Regions from separate parts of the Gordonia sp. DT219 genome, predicted to be linked through region 4. Evidence: riboswitches for the same ligand, from Rfam matches in the RefSeq annotation. Region 4 holds a riboswitch; each other region holds the start of a gene.

Evidence for each region. Region 4 has a riboswitch for S-adenosylmethionine ahead of ACPXB3_RS10845 (ABC transporter substrate-binding protein). Riboswitches for the same ligand answer to the same signal wherever they lie in the genome.
Region 1: it holds a riboswitch for S-adenosylmethionine, as region 4 does, so the genes downstream of both, ACPXB3_RS11320 (aminotransferase class V-fold PLP-dependent enzyme) here and ACPXB3_RS10845 (ABC transporter substrate-binding protein) in region 4, are expected to answer to the same signal.
Region 2: it holds a riboswitch for S-adenosylmethionine, as region 4 does, so the genes downstream of both, ACPXB3_RS12330 (bifunctional o-acetylhomoserine/o-acetylserine sulfhydrylase) here and ACPXB3_RS10845 (ABC transporter substrate-binding protein) in region 4, are expected to answer to the same signal.
Region 3: it holds a riboswitch for S-adenosylmethionine, as region 4 does, so the genes downstream of both, ACPXB3_RS00740 (amino acid ABC transporter permease) here and ACPXB3_RS10845 (ABC transporter substrate-binding protein) in region 4, are expected to answer to the same signal.

The regions. Positions count from the first base shown of each region.
Region 1 covers NZ_JBNCNR010000007.1:118,438-122,646, reverse strand. Annotated here, with positions in the region: gene ACPXB3_RS11325 (hypothetical protein) at 1-302, opposite strand, end outside; gene ACPXB3_RS11320 (aminotransferase class V-fold PLP-dependent enzyme) at 299-1,669, opposite strand; SAM riboswitch class IV at 1,687-1,800, opposite strand; gene ACPXB3_RS11315 (isochorismate synthase) at 1,892-2,992, shown strand; gene ACPXB3_RS11310 (GNAT family N-acetyltransferase) at 3,001-3,495, opposite strand; gene ACPXB3_RS11305 (O-succinylhomoserine sulfhydrylase) at 3,504-4,209, opposite strand, start outside.
Region 2 covers NZ_JBNCNR010000008.1:134,635-138,843, forward strand. Annotated here, with positions in the region: gene ACPXB3_RS12320 (Hsp70 family protein) at 1-182, shown strand, start outside; gene metX (homoserine O-acetyltransferase MetX) at 227-1,375, opposite strand; gene ACPXB3_RS12330 (bifunctional o-acetylhomoserine/o-acetylserine sulfhydrylase) at 1,433-2,785, opposite strand; SAM riboswitch class IV at 2,848-2,967, opposite strand; gene ACPXB3_RS12335 (PE-PPE domain-containing protein) at 3,189-4,209, shown strand, end outside.
Region 3 covers NZ_JBNCNR010000001.1:146,861-151,069, forward strand. Annotated here, with positions in the region: gene ectB (diaminobutyrate--2-oxoglutarate transaminase) at 1-343, opposite strand, end outside; gene ectA (diaminobutyrate acetyltransferase) at 563-1,090, opposite strand; gene rsmD (16S rRNA (guanine(966)-N(2))-methyltransferase RsmD) at 1,263-1,832, shown strand; gene coaD (pantetheine-phosphate adenylyltransferase) at 1,845-2,333, shown strand; SAM riboswitch class IV at 2,460-2,568, shown strand; gene ACPXB3_RS00740 (amino acid ABC transporter permease) at 2,700-3,713, shown strand; gene ACPXB3_RS00745 (amino acid ABC transporter ATP-binding protein) at 3,710-4,209, shown strand, end outside.
Region 4 covers NZ_JBNCNR010000007.1:12,101-16,309, reverse strand. Annotated here, with positions in the region: gene ACPXB3_RS10850 (aldehyde dehydrogenase family protein) at 1-1,257, opposite strand, end outside; SAM riboswitch class IV at 1,490-1,608, shown strand; gene ACPXB3_RS10845 (ABC transporter substrate-binding protein) at 1,761-3,431, shown strand; gene ACPXB3_RS10840 (ABC transporter permease) at 3,428-4,209, shown strand, end outside.

The DNA of each region.
Region 1 (4,209 bases), 110 kb from region 4:
GTGACCAGACCGCTCGGCGTGCCGACGTAGCGGACCGTGCCGCCGTCGAGTTCGTCCGGGATGCCGGCGACCGCCGCGCGGGCCGAGGCGGCACTCGGTGCGATCGCCACCTCCACTTCGAGCGCGACCGAGAAGCCGGCAGTGTCGCGGGTGCCCGATCGCAGCACCGAACGGGCGCGCTGCGCGTCACGCAGCGTGGGTCGGCGCACGACGATGGGTGCCGCGTCGGCGGGCTCGTCGCCGAGGATCGCCACGTGCAGCGGCGGACGCCCGATGCTGATGCGGTCGAGTTCGATGCTCATGCCGGGGCTCCTGGGGGTGTCGTCGCGCTCGGTTGCGTGGAGGTCGGTTGCGTGGAGGTCGGTCGGGTGGAGGTCGGTTGCGTGGCGGCCAGTTGCCGCAGGGCGCCGGTGAGGCGGTCGATGTCGGACGAGCCGGTTCCCAGGCCGAAGCTGGCGCGGATCGCGCCGCCGGGGAGTCCGAGGCGGTTGAGTACCGGATGCGCGCAGAATTTGCCGTCGCGCACGCCGATCCCGTGTTCTGCGCTGAGGTATTCCGCGACCGCACGCGGGGTATGTCCGGCAACACTGAACCCGGCGATCCCGACACGATCGGTCACGTCGTCGAAGACCTGCAGGGTGCGGACCCCGTCGACTGCGGCGAGCCCGTCGTCGAGGCGGCGGCGCAGTTCGTGTTCGTGCGCTCCGATCGACTCGATGCCGATGTCGGCGATGGCGTCACACGCAGCGGCGATCGCGATGGCGCCCAACACATTCGGCGATCCGGCCTCGTGCCGGGCAGCACCGGTGTGCCAGGCGGTCGCCGCGCAGTTCTCGTCGGGGCCGTCGACCACACTCACCTGCGCCGACGCCCCGCCGCCCGCGAGGTAGGGATCGGCGTCGTCGAGCCAGTCGGAGCGGCCGATGAGCACACCCGCCCCGAACGGGGCGTAGAGCTTGTGGCCGGAGAACACCAGGTAGTCGATGCCGTGGCTGACCACCGACACCGGGCGGTGGGCGACGAGTTGCGCGGCGTCGACGAGGATGCGCGCACCGTGGCGGTGGGCGATCGCGGCGAGCCGCCCGACCGGCAGCACCTCTCCCGTGACGTTGGATGCGGCGGTCACCGCCAACAGCGATGTGGGGGCCGCGGCGAGCTCGCACTCGAGCGCGGTGAGAGTGTCCTCGATGCTGGGCCGCGCGGTCACGATGCGCGCCGAACCGGCGTCCCGTGACAGCCATGGCAGCAGGTTCGCGTGGTGTTCGATATCGAGGACGACGACGTCGCCGGGTGTGCAGTGAGCGGCCAGATTGATCGCATCGGTGGTGTTGCGCGTGAAGACGACGGTGTCATCGGAACGCCCACGAACGAAGCGCCGCACCGTCTCTCGGCACTGCTCATAGCGCCGGGTGGTGACCTGCGACAGATGGCCGGCGCCGCGGTGAACGCTCGCGTACTGGTGTAGGGCCGCCGACACCGACTCGGCGACGGCGACCAGCGCGGGTGCACTGGCGGCGTAGTCGAGGTTGGCGTAGGCGATCTCGCCACCGCCGGCCAGCGGCGCCTTCTCGTCGGCGCCGACGACCGCCGCCAGCGGTTCGGTACAGGCCGCAAGATTGGCGAAAACGGTATCGGACAGAACGGGTGCGGTGCGCACGACAGCAGTCATCGAAAGAACTCCTCGGAAATCCACGCTTGCCGTGTCCGGTTGGAACACAGCCCGGTCGTCACCCGGAGCACCCCACCGTGGAGGAGGGTTGCCGACCAGCGAGCCGGGGCTTGTCACTGGCACTCATGACCTGACGTCCAGAGTGGCCCATCTCGCGTCGGGGTGTCAATTTTCACTCACCGTGGGCCGAAGTCGCCGCGATGTGGGCGCTAGGTTGGGTTGGTGAGCGGTGACCCGGAAAGCGTCGACAACCCGGCGCAGGCGCCTTTCGTCCTCTCCCGCCCCCACGGGACGGTGCGCGCCGAGGGCATCATCCGGCGCTTCACCGAGGTCGACGCGGCCATCGACGACCTGCGGACCGGCCGCGCCGACACCGTCGTCGGTGCCCTGCCGTTCGATCCCGCCGGCACCTCCGCGTTGATGGTCCCCCGCCGGTTACGACGAGATCTGCCGCCCCTGGCCGGCCGCTCGCCGGCCCGGCACACACTCGACCGGTTCACCGAGATCCCCGACGCCGCCACCCACCGCGACCGCGTGCGGCGCGCAGTCGCCGCCATCACTGCAGGCGACCTCGACAAAGTGGTGCTCGCGAGAACCGTTCGGGCAGTGCTCGATTCCCCGGCCGAGGTGACCGGACTGCTGGATGCACTGGCCCATGGCAACAGTGAACACAATGCCTTCGCCGTCGACACCGGACCGGGCTGGTTACTCGGTGCGAGCCCGGAGTTGTTGCTACGCAAGGCCGGTCGCGAGGTGACGTGCCGGCCGTATGCTGGGTCGGCGCCCCGGTTCCCCGATCCGGTCGCCGACCGCGAGGCCCGCGAGAAGCTGGCCGCATCCGGCAAGGACCACCGCGAGCATGCCTTCGTGGTCGACCATCTGCGCCGACGACTCGCGCCGCTTTGCGACGAGATCACCATTCCGGATGCCCCACAACTGTTGTCGACCGGAGAGATGTGGCATCTGGCCACCCCGATCCGGGCGCACCTGACCGATCCCGATCTCAACGCGCTGGAACTCGCCCTCGCCCTGAGTCCCACTCCCGCGGTGTGCGGAACGCCGACAGATGTTGCGGCACAGTTCATTCGCGACCACGAGGAGCCGCGCGGAAATTATGCAGGCGCCGTCGGCTGGGCCGACGCCCACGGTGACGGCGAATGGATGGTCACCATCCGCTGCCTCGAGATCGACTCCGACGGACGATCCTTTCGCACCTGGGCCGGCGGCGGCATCGTCGCCGACTCCGATCCCGACGCCGAGCTCGCGGAGACCACCGCCAAATTACGAACGGTGCTGCGGGCGTTGGGTGTCGACGGCAGCTAACCGACCTTTCAGCCGATCTTCTCGTATTCGACCTCGTCGACGTGCACACCCCAGACGTCGCCGGAACGCACTCGTCCGGTCGGAGCCCATCCACGGCCGGCGTAGAAATCCATCGCTCGCTCATTGCCCTTGAGCACATGCAACCGGGCCACCGGATAACCCTGCCGGGCGATCTCCGACTCCGCCCGATCCATCAGCGCCGACCCGATCCCGGTCCGCCAATGGTCCGGGTCGACGTAGAGCGCCATCACCGCGGCATGACCATCGAGCTCGCAGATCGTCACGAATCCGGCTATCCCGCCCGACGTCTCGGCGACCCACGTGTGCGGACCACGGTCATCGTCAAAGGTGTAGTCGCCGACCCGATCCGCCGGACGCATCGCCCGCAGCTCGGCATCCGGCAGCAATCCGCGATAGCCGCGCTGCCACGACCGCACGTGCACGCCCGCAACGGCCGGAGCATCGGCGGCGGTGGCACGGCGGATCGACAACGACGGCGCCATGAACGCCCTTATCCCAGCGCCTGATCCAGATCCGCGAGCAGATCGTCGATGCCCTCGAGGCCCACCGAGAGCCGAACCACGGAGTCGCTCAACCCGATTGCCGCGCGCCCGTCCGGCCCCATCGCACGGTGCGTGGTGGTGGCCGGATGGGTGATCAGCGACTTGGAATCACCGAGGTTGTTGGAGATGTCGATGATGCGCAGTGCGTTGAGCACCTCGAAGGCGCGCTCCTTGCCGTCCACGCCGTCGCGGTCGTTGAGCTCGAAGGTGACCACCGTGCCGCCCCCGGACATCTGCGCGGTCGCCAGCTCGTACTGTGGGTGCGACTTCAGGAACGGATACTTCACCCACCGCACACGTGGATCGGCTTCGAGGAATTCACCGATCCGCAACGCCGCGGCGACCGATGCGTCGACACGCAGCTTCATTGTCTCCAGCCCCTTGAGCAGGGTCCAGGCATTGAACGGGGAGAGCGCCGGACCGGTATGCCGCATCAGCATCTTCACCGGACCGTCGACAAATTCCTTGGTCCCGAGCACCGCGCCGCCCATCACGCGGCCCTGCCCGTCGATGTGTTTGGTGCCCGAATAGACGATGACGTCCGCCCCGAGTTCCAGACCGCTCTGCAGGAGCGGAGTGGCGAATACGTTGTCCAACACGACCTTTGCCCCTGCCGCATGCGCCAGTTCGGATACCTTGGCCACATCGACGAGG
Region 2 (4,209 bases), on a different contig from region 4:
TGATTCCGCCGGAACTGATCCCGAGCGTCCCGACGACGCCGACGTCGCCATCGACGACCCCGACTGGGGACACTCCGAATGTCATTCCGTCACAGCCGAGTTCGCGGCAAACGGAAGTTCCACCGCAGAGTGCGACCGAGCAGGCCCCAGCGGTGACGACCACCACGACGCCGGCCGGCTGATCCCCGCGCCCGGTGGCCCGCCCGGACCTGTGCTCGCGGACGGGTCAGCGGCGCGCGAGGTCCACGGTGCGTTTGAGGAGATCGGCGATCGCGTCGAACTCCGTGAGGAACCCGTCATGGCCCTTGTCGGACCGAAGCACCTGCAGGCCGTCCACGCAGTTGCCGAGCCCTTCGGCGATCTCGGCCTGTAACCGCAACGGATACAACCGATCCGAGTCGATGCCCGCGACCACGGTGGGAACCGTGCACGAGTCGAGCGCGGCGGCGATACCGCCGCGATTGCGTCCCACGTCGTGATTGTTCAGCACGTCGGTGAGCACCACATAGCTGCCCGGATCGAACCGCCCGATGATCTTGTCGGCCTGGTGTTCGAGATAGCTTTGCACCGCGTACCGCCCGCCGTGTAGCGGATCCTCGTGGCCCTGAGGGTAATTGGCAAAACGCTCGTCGAGTTCGCCCTCGAATCGGTAGGTCAGGTGCGCGATGCGCCGGGCGATTCCGAGTCCGACGATCGGGGACCGGCCGCTGCCGTGGTAGTCACCGCCCTGCCACTCGGGGTCGGCGGTGATGGCGGCGATCTGGGTGGTTTGCGTGCCGATCTGGTCGGCGGTGGCACGTGCCCCGACGGCGAGAACAAGCGCGCTGCGTACCCGGTCGGGATATTCGATCGCCCACTCGAGGGCGCGGGCGCCACCCATCGAACCGCCGAGGACCGCGCCGATGCTCTCGATGCCGAGGGCGTCGAGCAGCGCCGCCTCGGCGCGCACCTGATCGAGCACCGTGATGGCGGGGAATCGGGAACCCCACGGTCGCCCATCCGGATCGGGCGACGCCGGTCCCGTCGATCCCCGGCAGCCGCCGAGGACGTTGGCGCAGATGACACACCACTCGTCGGTGTCGATCGCGCCGCCCGGTCCGATCAGACCGTCCCACCAGCCCGGCGCGGGGTGTTCGTCGGTGGGCGGGCCGGTGACATACGAGTCACCGGTCAGTGCGTGCAGGGCGAGGATCACATTGTCCCGTGCGGGCGACAACGTCCCCCAGCGCTGAAACGCCAGGGTGACGTCGTCGATCCGTTCGCCGCACTCGAGCGCCAACGATCCCAGGCGCATTCGCACCATCTGCCCGTCGGGAACCTGCTCCCATTCGGGCTGATGCGCTGCGGACGCCTGGGGGTCGATGCTCACCGACACGGGATGTTGTGCTCCTGTCCTCGGTCTACTCGGCTGTCTCGGTGTACTCGGCTGGGTCTACTCGGCCGCCGCGAAGCCCTGGTCGAGGTCGGCGATGATGTCGTCGATGCCCTCGATCCCGACGGCGAGCCGGACCAAACCGGGGGTGACGCCTGCGGCGAGCTGCTCTTCGGGGGTCAGCTGGCTGTGGGTGGTGGACGCCGGGTGGATCACCAGCGAACGCACATCACCGATGTTGGCGACGTGGCTGTGCAAGGTCAACGCCTCCACGAACCGCTTGCCCGCGTCGACGCCACCGGTGATCTCGAATCCGATGATGGCGCCCTGACCCTTTGGTGCGAGCTCCTGGCCGCGCTGGTACCACGGCGAGGACTTCAGTCCGGCGTAGGTGACCGACTCGACCTGTGCGTGATCGCTGAGGTATTCGGCGACGCGCGCGGCGTTGGCGACATGCCGCTCGACGCGCAGGCTCAGCGTCTCGAGGCCCTGCGCGAGCAGGAAGGCATTGAACGGCGAGATCGACGCACCGGTGTCACGCAGCCACTGCACGCGCGCCTTCAGCGCATACGCCGGGGCGCCGAGATCGGCGAATACCGCGCCGTGGTAGCTCGGATCGGGCGTGGTGAATCCCGGGAACAGGTCCTTGCCGTCACGCTGTCCACGCCAGTCGAAGGTGCCGCCGTCGACGATGACCCCGCCGATCGCGGTCCCGTGGCCGCCGATGTACTTGGTCGCCGAGTGCACGACGACGTCGGCGCCGAGGGCCAGTGGGTTCAGCAGATACGGCGTGGCCACGGTGTTGTCGACGATCAGCGGCAGTCCGTTGCGGTGGGCGACCTCGGCGATACCCGGGATGTCGAGGATCTCGTTGTTCGGGTTGGAGATCGACTCGCCGTAGAACGCGCGGGTGTTGTCGCCGATCGCGGCCTGCCACGACTCGGGATCCTCGGGATCTTCGACGAAGGACACCTCGATGCCGAGTTTGGGCAGGGTGTAGTGGAACAGGTTGTAGGTGCCGCCGTACAGACGCGGGCTCGACACCACGTGTCCGCCGTTCTCGACGATGTTGAGGATCGAATACGTGGTGGCCGCCTGACCGGAGGCGACCAGCAGGGCCGCGACACCGCCCTCGAGCGCGGCGATGCGCTGTTCGACGGCATCCTGCGTCGGGTTCATGATCCGGGTGTAGATGTTGCCCGGTTCGGCGAGACCGAAGAGATCGGCGGCGTGCTGGGTGTCGTTGAAGGTGAACGACGTGGTCTGGTAGATGGGCAGTGCGCGTGCGTTCGTCGCGGCGTCGGGGGACTGCCCCACATGGACCTGCTTGGTCTCGAAGCTCCAGTTCTCGGTGGGATCCGGGGCGTCGGTGGGATCCGGGGAATCGGGGCCGTCGTTGGCTGCGTCAGACATGAAAAATAGATCACTTTCTACGGTCGGCAGGGTATGGAGACCCTGTTGGGGTCCGACCTTCGGACCCGCGCTTGCCGGGGACCCATACAGCGATCCCCAACCCGGTCATCACCCGGAGCACCCCACCGCGGTTGGAGGGTTGCCGATCAGCAAGCCGGGGCTTGACGCTGATGCTCATGACCTGGCGACAAGGATATAACACGGTCGTCGTTCGCTGAGAACCCTCCTGCTCAGGCTGGTTGGTGAATTGCGCAGATCGTTATCGGTGTTCTCCGGTCCCGGATTCGCCCGCGGTGTCCATCGAGCGGGGGAATGTGGGGGCGCCCTGGGTGATTGCCCGGTGCCGACCTGCTCCGCCTGCCTAAGCTGCGCAGATCAGCCCTCACCGAAGGACGTGGCAGCGATGGGACTCCGCACCTCGATCCGTGGCGTCTGTCTCGTGTGGGGAGCCGCCTCAATGGGCCTCGCGCTCACCGCCACGATGTTCTGGGGCCATGGGGTGGCGGCGGCGGACACGACATACGACTGCAGCGGCCCGGGCCGGGTGTTCATCGTCGGCGGGACATGGAACTCCGACGGCTCGTACCTCGTCGGTGTGCGACAGCGCTACACCGGCCTCGGCCCGGACAACCGTCCCGACGAGAACAACCCCAACCTCGGCAACCCCTACACCGTCGAGGCGGTGCCGTACGCCGCGACCATCTGGCCGCTGGGATCGGTGGGATACAACGCGAGCCAGACGCAGGGTGCGCAGAACCTCGAACAAGCCGTGGCCACCTATCAGCAGGAATGCGGCACCGACAAGAAGGTCGTCATCGCCGGCTACTCGCAGGGCGCCCGAGTCGCAGGCGACGCGCTGACCGACATCGGCCGGCATCGGCCGGTGACGCTTGCCGACGGGTCGACGTACGTCATCTCCACCACCGACGCCGGCGGCGCGACGACCGTCTCGGGCGAGCTCTACGCGGACCCGCGGATGTCGGCGACTCTCTGGGGACAGGGAATCGAACTGACACTGGTCGGGGCCATTCCGGGGATGACGATGTCGGGGCCACGCGATGGCACCGACTACGGCGGCGTACCCGTCACCACCTACTGCATCGAGGGCGACCCGATCTGCGACCTGCCCGATCCGCTCCATGACCCGATCGGCGACGTCGACGCCTTCTTCGGCTACTGGATCAAGCACGGCCAGTACCCATTCCACATGTACCAATTCCCCGGCACCGGTCAGACGTGGACCGTCAACGGTGCAGCGGAGACGATGACCTGCACCACCGACGGCGCGGTGCGGACATGCACGATCGCCTCGCCCTCGTCGATGGCGATCATCGTGGCGAACGCACTGACCGCAGTCGGCTACACCGGGACCGTTCCGGACCTCATGCGTTACCGCCTGCGCCTGCCCGACATCATCGGCATCA
Region 3 (4,209 bases), on a different contig from region 4:
CGGGGAACTGGATTTTGTAGTCCAGGCCGCGCGGGGCCAGGATCTTCGAGGCGAATGCCTGGATGAATTCACCCTTGGCCACAGTGGACATGTCAAGACCATGGGTGATGCCGTCGGACTCGATGTAATCGAGCAGGGCGGACTTGAGCACCGGGTTGTTGTGCCCGTAGTTCAGGGCGCCGGCGCCGGCGAAGAAGTCGAGGTAGCGGGCACCGTCGGTGTTGGTCAGCCACGAACCGCGCGCCTGTCCGAACACCGTCGGCCACGTGCGGCAATAGCTGCGCACCTCGGACTCGTATTGCGTGAAGACCGAATCATCGATCGTGGTATCGAGCTTATTCATGGGCATTCCTCCAATATGGGAAATCGTCGGGTCGGCGATGACCGGTGCGAGTGTGTATCGCAGGTGACCGGCCGCATCATCCGACCGAGAGGGCGCCGCTGCCGGAAGACACCCCGGACAAGTCCTCCGGCGACACACGATGCGGTGCTCCGGTTGGGGCAACAATTGCACCCTGAGTGCGCCACGGCGCAGTCAGTGAACACCAAAAACGTTGCGCCCCTATGGTTCTGGAACTTCTGGCTCGAGGAGGTAGAGATCCTCGGGCTCGTGGGCGTCCGGGAAGTCGTCGGCCGCAAACAGGTCGCGGCGTTCGAACCCCAGTCCGCGCGCTGCGGCGACTGAGGCAAAAAGTCGTTGCGAGGCAACGTTGTCCGGGCTGATGGTGGTGTGCATCGCCACGGCACCGCGTCCGCTGACGCGATCGAAGAGACGATGAAGCATCGTCCCGGCGATCCGGTGGCCGCGATAGGTGTCGTCGACGGCCACCTGCCAGACCATCAGCGTCGACGGATCTGACGGGCGGCGGTAGCCCGTGACGAAGCCTACTGGCAGACCGTCGACTTCGGCGACGATCGAGGTGTCGGCGAAGTCGCGGCACCACAGCACGTACGCGTAACTCGAGTTGACGTCGAGAACTTGCGAGTCCCTGGCGATTTCCCAGAGGCGGGTACCGTCGGCGACCTTCGGCGCGCGGTAGTCGAGAACTAGTTGGGTTGATGTGGCCGAACTTGTGTGGGACGGGCTCATAACGCACTCGACGTTAACAACGTGTGTCGGCGAATTCACCCGCCTGCACAAATCGGACCTCGAATCTCCCACTTAACCCCAGTTCACCCGGCAGATGTGATGCGGGACACAAACGGTTGCGCACGGGCCTACGGCGTGCGGATCGCGGTGACGGGGAGGGCAGTATGGAGCGGTGACGCGGATCATCGCAGGTCGCTTCGGCGGTCGCAGACTCACAGTTCCCGACGAGGGCACCAGACCCACCTCCGACCGTGTGCGTGAGTCGGTCTTCAGCATGCTCGACGCGCGCATCGATCTGACGAGTACCCACGTGCTCGATCTTTATGCCGGGTCCGGCGCGCTCGGCCTCGAAGCGCTCTCGCGCGGGGCGTCGTCGGCGGTCTTCGTCGACAGCCGGGGGCGCGCGGCTCGCACGATCTCCGCGAATCTGACGGCCGTCGGGGCGGCCGCCTCGGGGCGTGTGATCACCTCGCCGGTGTCGGCATTCCTTGCCGGTGCCGCGCCCGGCCGATTCGACGTGGTGTTCTCCGACCCTCCGTATGCGCTCGCCGATGATGAGGTGGCCGCCGATCTGTCAGCGTTGGCCACCGGTGGTTGGCTCACCGACGACGGGCTGGTGGTCCTCGAGCGCGGACGCCGAGCCGTCCTCTCGTGGCCCCCGGGCTGGGAACTGGTCGTCGACAAATCCTATGGCGACACCACGGTGAAGGTCGCACGCCCCGGTGTCGCCGCGGACGAGTAGGTTCTGCAGAGCATGACCAGTGCGGTGATACCCGGTTCCTTCGATCCCTTCACACGCGGACACCGTTACGTCGTGGAGCGCGCGGCCCGGTGCTTCGACGAGTTGGTGGTCACCGTCGTGGTCAACCCCAACAAGCGTGGTCTCTTCTCCGTCGAGGAGCGACTCGAGCTCATCGCCGAGGACTGCGCCGATCTGCCCAACGTCCGCGTCGACCGGTGGCAGGGACTGCTCGTCGACTATCTGCGGAACAACTCGATCCATTCGATCGTCAAGGGGCTGCGTTCGGCGGTCGATTTCGACTACGAGTTGCCGATGGCGCAGATGAACCGGGAACTGGCCGACGTCGAGACCGTCTTCCTGTTGACCGATCCGCGATACGCGCACGTATCGAGTTCACTGGTCAAGGAGGTCGCCAAACTCGGCGGTGACGTGGCGCCGTTCCTTGCGCCCCACATCCTCCGGCGACTGGAGGCCAACCTTGCGGGCGAACGCACCATCTGAGCCGGCAGGTCACCGGCCGCGCGGTGACGCCTGCAGCGGACGAATCCGAGGCGCCTGCGCCGGGAAAAAATCTCCGAGAATGTGAACGCTGACCGGCGAGGGCCGCCTCACTATCGTGAGCTCGACGGTCATGAGCGTCAGCGACAAGCCCTGGCTTGCTGACCGGCAACCCTCGCATCGCGGTGGGGTGCCCCAGGTGACGACCGGATCGGGTTTCCCCCGATAAGCGCGATGGATTCGACGTGCCGGTTCCGCATCGAACCGCCGGTCGCCGTGGTCTCTCGACGCCTGATGCTATTGCGCGGGTGTCGGTGTGGTCTGCAGCGTCATCGTGCTGCCCCCGTTCCCGTACAGGAGAGTTCACACATGTCAGCCGCCCCATCGCCGTCGACGAAGGCCCGCGGTCATGCGCCGCCCGATCCGTCACCACCGTCGGCAGCCACCGAGGTGCCCGACGTCGCCAGGCCGGAACGTGTGGTGCCACTGTGGCATCCGGGCCGCTGGGTGCTGGCGGCGATCGTGCTTGTCGTCGTGGCACAGATCATCCATGGAGTGGCCACGAACTCCTTCTTTCAGTGGGATCGTTTCGGCTACTGGATCTTTCGTCCCGTGGTGATCGAGGGACTCGGCGTGACTCTCGAAGTCGCCGCCTACAGTGCGGTTCTGGGCCTCGGCGTCGGTATCGTGCTCGCGCTCATGCGACTGTCGAAGAACCCGGTCCTGGCGGCGGTGAGCTGGGCCTATGTCTGGTTCTTCCGATCGATTCCGCTGATCGTCCTGCTGCTCATCCTGTTCAACTTCGGGGCCCTTTATCAGAGCCTGAGTCTCGGAATCCCCTTCGGTCCAGGACTTTTCCACATATCCGAAGCCGACCTGGCCACACCTTTCATCATCGCGGTCGTCGGTATCACCGTGCACGAGGCGGCATTCGCCGCGGAGATCGTGCGGGGTGGGATCCTGTCGGTCGATCAGGGGCAACACGAGGCGGCCGCCGCGCTGGGCATCCCGCGCGGCTACCAATTCCTGCGGATCACGCTGCCCCAGGCGCTGCGCACGATCGTGCCGTCCTATGTGAATCTGCTGATCGGACTGATCAAGTCGACCTCGCTGGTCTACTACGTCTCGTTGCTCGATCTGTTCGGCGTGGTCTCGACCCAGAGCAGCACATACTCCGGTGACATCATTCCCCTGCTCATGGTGGCGACGGTCTGGTACGTCATCTTGACCAGCGTGGTATCGGTCGTCCAGTTCTACGTCGAACGCCACTTCGCGCGGGGGGCGGTGCGAACGTTGCCGCCGACTCCGCTGCAACGTGCCCGCACGGCCGTGGTGACAGTTCGCCGTGGCATCGCATTGCGGCCCTGGATGCGTGCGGTATGAGTGTGAAATCGAATACAGCTCAGGCTGTTTCCCCCTCCGACCGGGCTCGCGGCGCCGGTGTCGACATCGTCGACGCGCACCGTTGGTACGGGGACAATCACGTTCTCCAGGGCATCGACCTGAGTGTTCGTCCCGGCGAGGTGACGGTGGTCCTGGGCCCGTCGGGTTCCGGAAAGTCGACGCTGCTGCGGGCGATCAACCATCTCGACCGACTCGATGCCGGCCATGTCAGCGTCGGGGGAGAGCTGATCGGCGTGCGCCGGCTCAACGGGCACCTCAAGGAGCTGCCCGAACGGGCGATCCTGCGTCAACGGCGCAACATCGGCTACGTCTTCCAGTCGTTCAATTTGTTCTCCAATCTCACTGCCGCGGAGAACATCACCGCGGCGCTGGTGTCGACGCGCCGCGCCCGGCGTGCAGAAGCCGGCGACATCGCGCGTAAACTCCTTGAGCGAGTCGGACTTTCGGACAAGTTCGACGCATACCCGCGCCAGCT
Region 4 (4,209 bases):
TGGCTGTGAAGCACCGCCGGGCGCCCCACCGAACACGGCGTTGATCTTCACCGTCCCGACGGGCAGGGCGCGCCACGCCTCCTGTGCGTGCGCCATGTCGGCGGTGAGAACGGTTGCGGCCAAGCCGTATCGGTCATCGGCGGCCTCGACGAGCGCAGTGACGAAGTCGTCGACCACCCGCACCGGGGCGATCGGCCCGAACGTCTCCTCGCGCAGGATCGTCATGTCGGGGGTGCAGCCGGTCAGCACCGTGGGCGGGTAGAAGCTGCCGATGTCGTCGGAGATGACACCGCCGGTCCGGATCTGCGCGCCTTGCGCCACGGCGCCGCGGACCTGCGCGTGCACGGCGTCGCGCTGACGGTTGTCGACCAGCGGCCCGATACGTTCGCCCCACCTGCGCGCCTGCCCGCACAGCTCGTCGATGAAGGCGTCGGCGACGTCGGCGGTCACATACACCCGCTCCACCGACACGCAGATCTGTCCCGCGTTCGCGAAGCATCCGAGGGCCGCTTCTTCGGCGGCCCACGCGGGATCGACCCCGGAGTCGACGATGAGCGGATCGTTGCCGCCGTTCTCGAGCAGCACCTTGGTGCCGTGCTCCGCACATGCCCGGCGGATCTCGGTGCCGGTCGCGGTACTGCCCACGTGCGCAACCACATCCACCTCCGGCGACGCCGCGAGATGCGCACCCACCTCGCCTGCGCCGTCGACGATGCTCAGCACCCCGTCGGGCAGATGCTCGGCGATGATCTCGGCGAAGCGCCGACCTGTGGTGGGGCAGCGTTCACTTGGCTTGTGTACCACCGTGTTTCCGGTGACCAACGCTGCGCCGAGCAATCCGGCCGCCACGGCGGCTGGATCGTTCCACGGGGTCAGCACCGCGACCACACCGCGCGGCTCGGGCACCATCACGTCGAGCGCCGAGCGTTGCCCCTGCAGGGTCCGGCCCCGATGCACGGGTCCGAGTTCGGCGTACTGGAGCAGCGTCGATACGCCGGCGGCCACGCCACCCAGCGAATCGTCACCGGTCTTGCCCGTTTCGCGTTCGTTCCAGCCGGCGAGTTCGGCGGCCGCATCGCCGACCGCCACGGCCGCCTCACGTAAGCGCTCGGCACGCTCGGCCGCAGGGGTCGCCGCCCAGTCCCCGGCCGCCGCGCGTGCCGTGGTGATCGCGGCGTCGACCTGCTCGTCGGTGGCCGCGGGAACCTGCGAGACGATGTCGCCGGTCCTCGGGTCGTGGACTGTGATCGTTTCCATGGTCTCCAACACGGTGGGCCGCGTACCCGTTCTCGGGGCAATCGACACCTGCCGCCGGCCGATACATCCGGCGGCGCCCGTCACCGGCCCTGTAGACCCTCGCCGACCTTCGCGCCAGGTTAAGTCCGTCGCGATTCGAAATCACACGAAGTAGTGACTAACCGGCGAGTCTGAGTACTGTTCTGCTCAGTGGTCGACCCGCCAAAACCTTTGGTGGACTTCGATCGCTCTGTGTCAACGAGTACCAGTGCCAAGTTCCAGCTGGCTGGTCGGCAACCCTCCACCGCGGCGGGGTGCCCTGGATAAAGGACACGGCTCCAGCCCAAGCCGGGCATGGAGCAAGCGCGGGTTCACATATGGGTGCCCGAGGTGAATTCGGGAGTTCGATGATCAACCATGCCCGACCGACGAAGTCGGTTCGCGTCCCCCTGTCCGACCCACACCTGCCTGTGAGCGGACCCCAAAGGCCGATGTCAGCCACCCATTACCTCAGGAGAACGACCATGTCCCGACCAGCCGGCCGATTCAGACACCGACGCAATGCCACCCTCCTTGCGGCCGTCTCGATCGGACTCATCGCGAGTGCCTGTAGCTCGGGGAACAGCAGCAACTCGGCGACCGCCACGGGCAACCCGGTCGACGGCGGGACGCTGCGATTCGCCAGCGCCTCGGGTCCGGGCAGTTGCCTCGACCCGCACCAGAGTCCGGCCGACGTCGCGGGCTTCTATGCCCGTCCGATCCTGGACTCGCTGGTCGCCTTGAACAAGGACGGCTCGCTCCATCCATGGCTGGCGACCAAGTGGAGCGTCTCGCCCGACCAACTCACCTATTCGTTCACCCTGCGCGACGACGTCACGTTCTCCAACGGGGAGAAGTTCGACGGCAATGCGGTCAAGGCGAACCTCGACCACATCGTCAACCCGGCCACCAAGTCACAGTTGGCCGCCAACACCATCTCGACCTACACCGGCACCACCGTCATCGACCCGACACACGTCGAAGTCAAGTTCTCCCAGCCGAACTCGGCATTCCTGCCATCGCTTTCCACCGCGTATCTCGGTATCGAGGCACCGTCGACTCTCACACACGGCCCAGATGCCCTGTGCAGCAAGATCGTCGGCACCGGCCCGTTCATCAGCGAGAACGGCTACACCCCGAACAAGGGCATCGACTACACCCGCAACGACGCCTACAACTGGGGGCCGGGCAACGCCGACCACACCGGCAAGGCGCATCTGCAGAAGATCAGCATCCAGGAGATTCCCGAGGACTCGTCCCGCTACGGCGCACTGACCAGCAACCAGGTCGATGCGATCGCCAGCGTTCCGCCGGTCAACGTCTCCCAGCTCAAGAAGACCCCCGGATTCACCGTCGACACCGCTGCGGCCCCGGGTGGAAACTACAACTACTACCCCAACACGGAGACCGGCGTGTTCTCCGATGTCAAAGTCCGCGAAGCCTTCCGGGCCGGCATCGACTGGGACACCATCGTCGACAAGCTGTACTTCGGGGTCTTCCAGCCCGCCAACAACATCCTGAGCCCCGCCACGGTCGGTTACAACAAGGCAAGCGAATCCGCGTACGGCTACGACGAACACAAGGCCAATCAACTTCTCGACGAGGCCGGCTGGACCGCCCGTGACAGCGACGGCTACCGCACCAAGAACGGGAAGCGACTCACGGTAGTTCATCCATTCCTCAAGGAGTATGCCCGCGAGCAGCGCGACACCCTGCTCGAGCAGGTGCAGTCGTCGGCCAAGAAGCTCGGCATCGACTACCAGATCAAGAACATCACCATCGACGACTACTACAAGGTGATCTTCACCAAGGGCTACGACGTGCTGGACCTGAGCTGGCAGCGCGCATCACCGGACGCGCTTCGCACACTGATGGATTCGTCCAACATCCCGCAGCCGCCGGACCACTTCGGCACCAACTTCGCACGGTATTCGAACCCGGCCGTCGACACCGATCTCCGGTCGGCGCTGGCCGAGACCGACCTGACCAAACAGTCGGCCCTCTACGGCAACGCCCAGCAGCAGATCGCCAAGGACGCCGCGGTGTTCCCGGTCTACGTCTTCAACTACGCACTGGGCCGCAACAACAAGGTCCAGGGTGTCAAGTTCGAGCCGCAGGCGTTCCCCACGTTCTACGACGCCTGGGTCACGCAATGACGGTGATCGATACGGTGGCCGCCCCGACCGAGGTTCCGCGCACGCGGACTCTGGGCTGGGCGATCGCCCGCCGATTGCTGGTCTCGCTCCTCGTGCTGTGGGGCGCGATCACCGCGACCTTCATCGTGATCCACGCGGGCAGCGGGTCGGCGGTCAACTCGATCGTCGGTACCGCCCAGGTCTCGCCGGAAGTGCGGGCCCAGATCATCAGCGACTACAAACTCGATGATCCGATCGTCGTGCAGTACTTCAACTATCTCGGGCGCCTCCTACACGGCGACCTCGGCCAGTCCTACGCGCTGCGGATGCCGGTCACCGAGGCCATCGGCCAACAGATGTGGCCCACACTGCAACTGGTGATCGTCGCCGCGATCCTGGCCTTGGTGGTCGCACTGGTGGTGGGGTTGGCGACCGCGAATCGGCCCGGCTGGCTGCGCGGCCCGGTCACGTCATTCGAAGTGCTGATGGTGGCGGTGCCGACCTTCTGGCTCGGCATCTTGCTGCTCACCATCTTCTCGTTCGAGCTGGGATGGTTCCCCTCGGTGGGCTCGGCAGGCGTCTCGTCGCTGGTGTTGCCTGCCATCGCCTTGGCGGCGGCGCCGGCCGCCCTGCTGTCGCAGGTTCTGCGGCACGGGATCGAACGCACGCTGGACGAACCGTTCGTGGTGACCGTCCGATCCCGCGGCGTCGGCGAGACCGTGCTCCTGCTGCGCCACGTGCTCCGGCACGCCGCGATGCCGGTGATCACCCTGTGGGGCTGGATCGTCGGCGCCCTGAT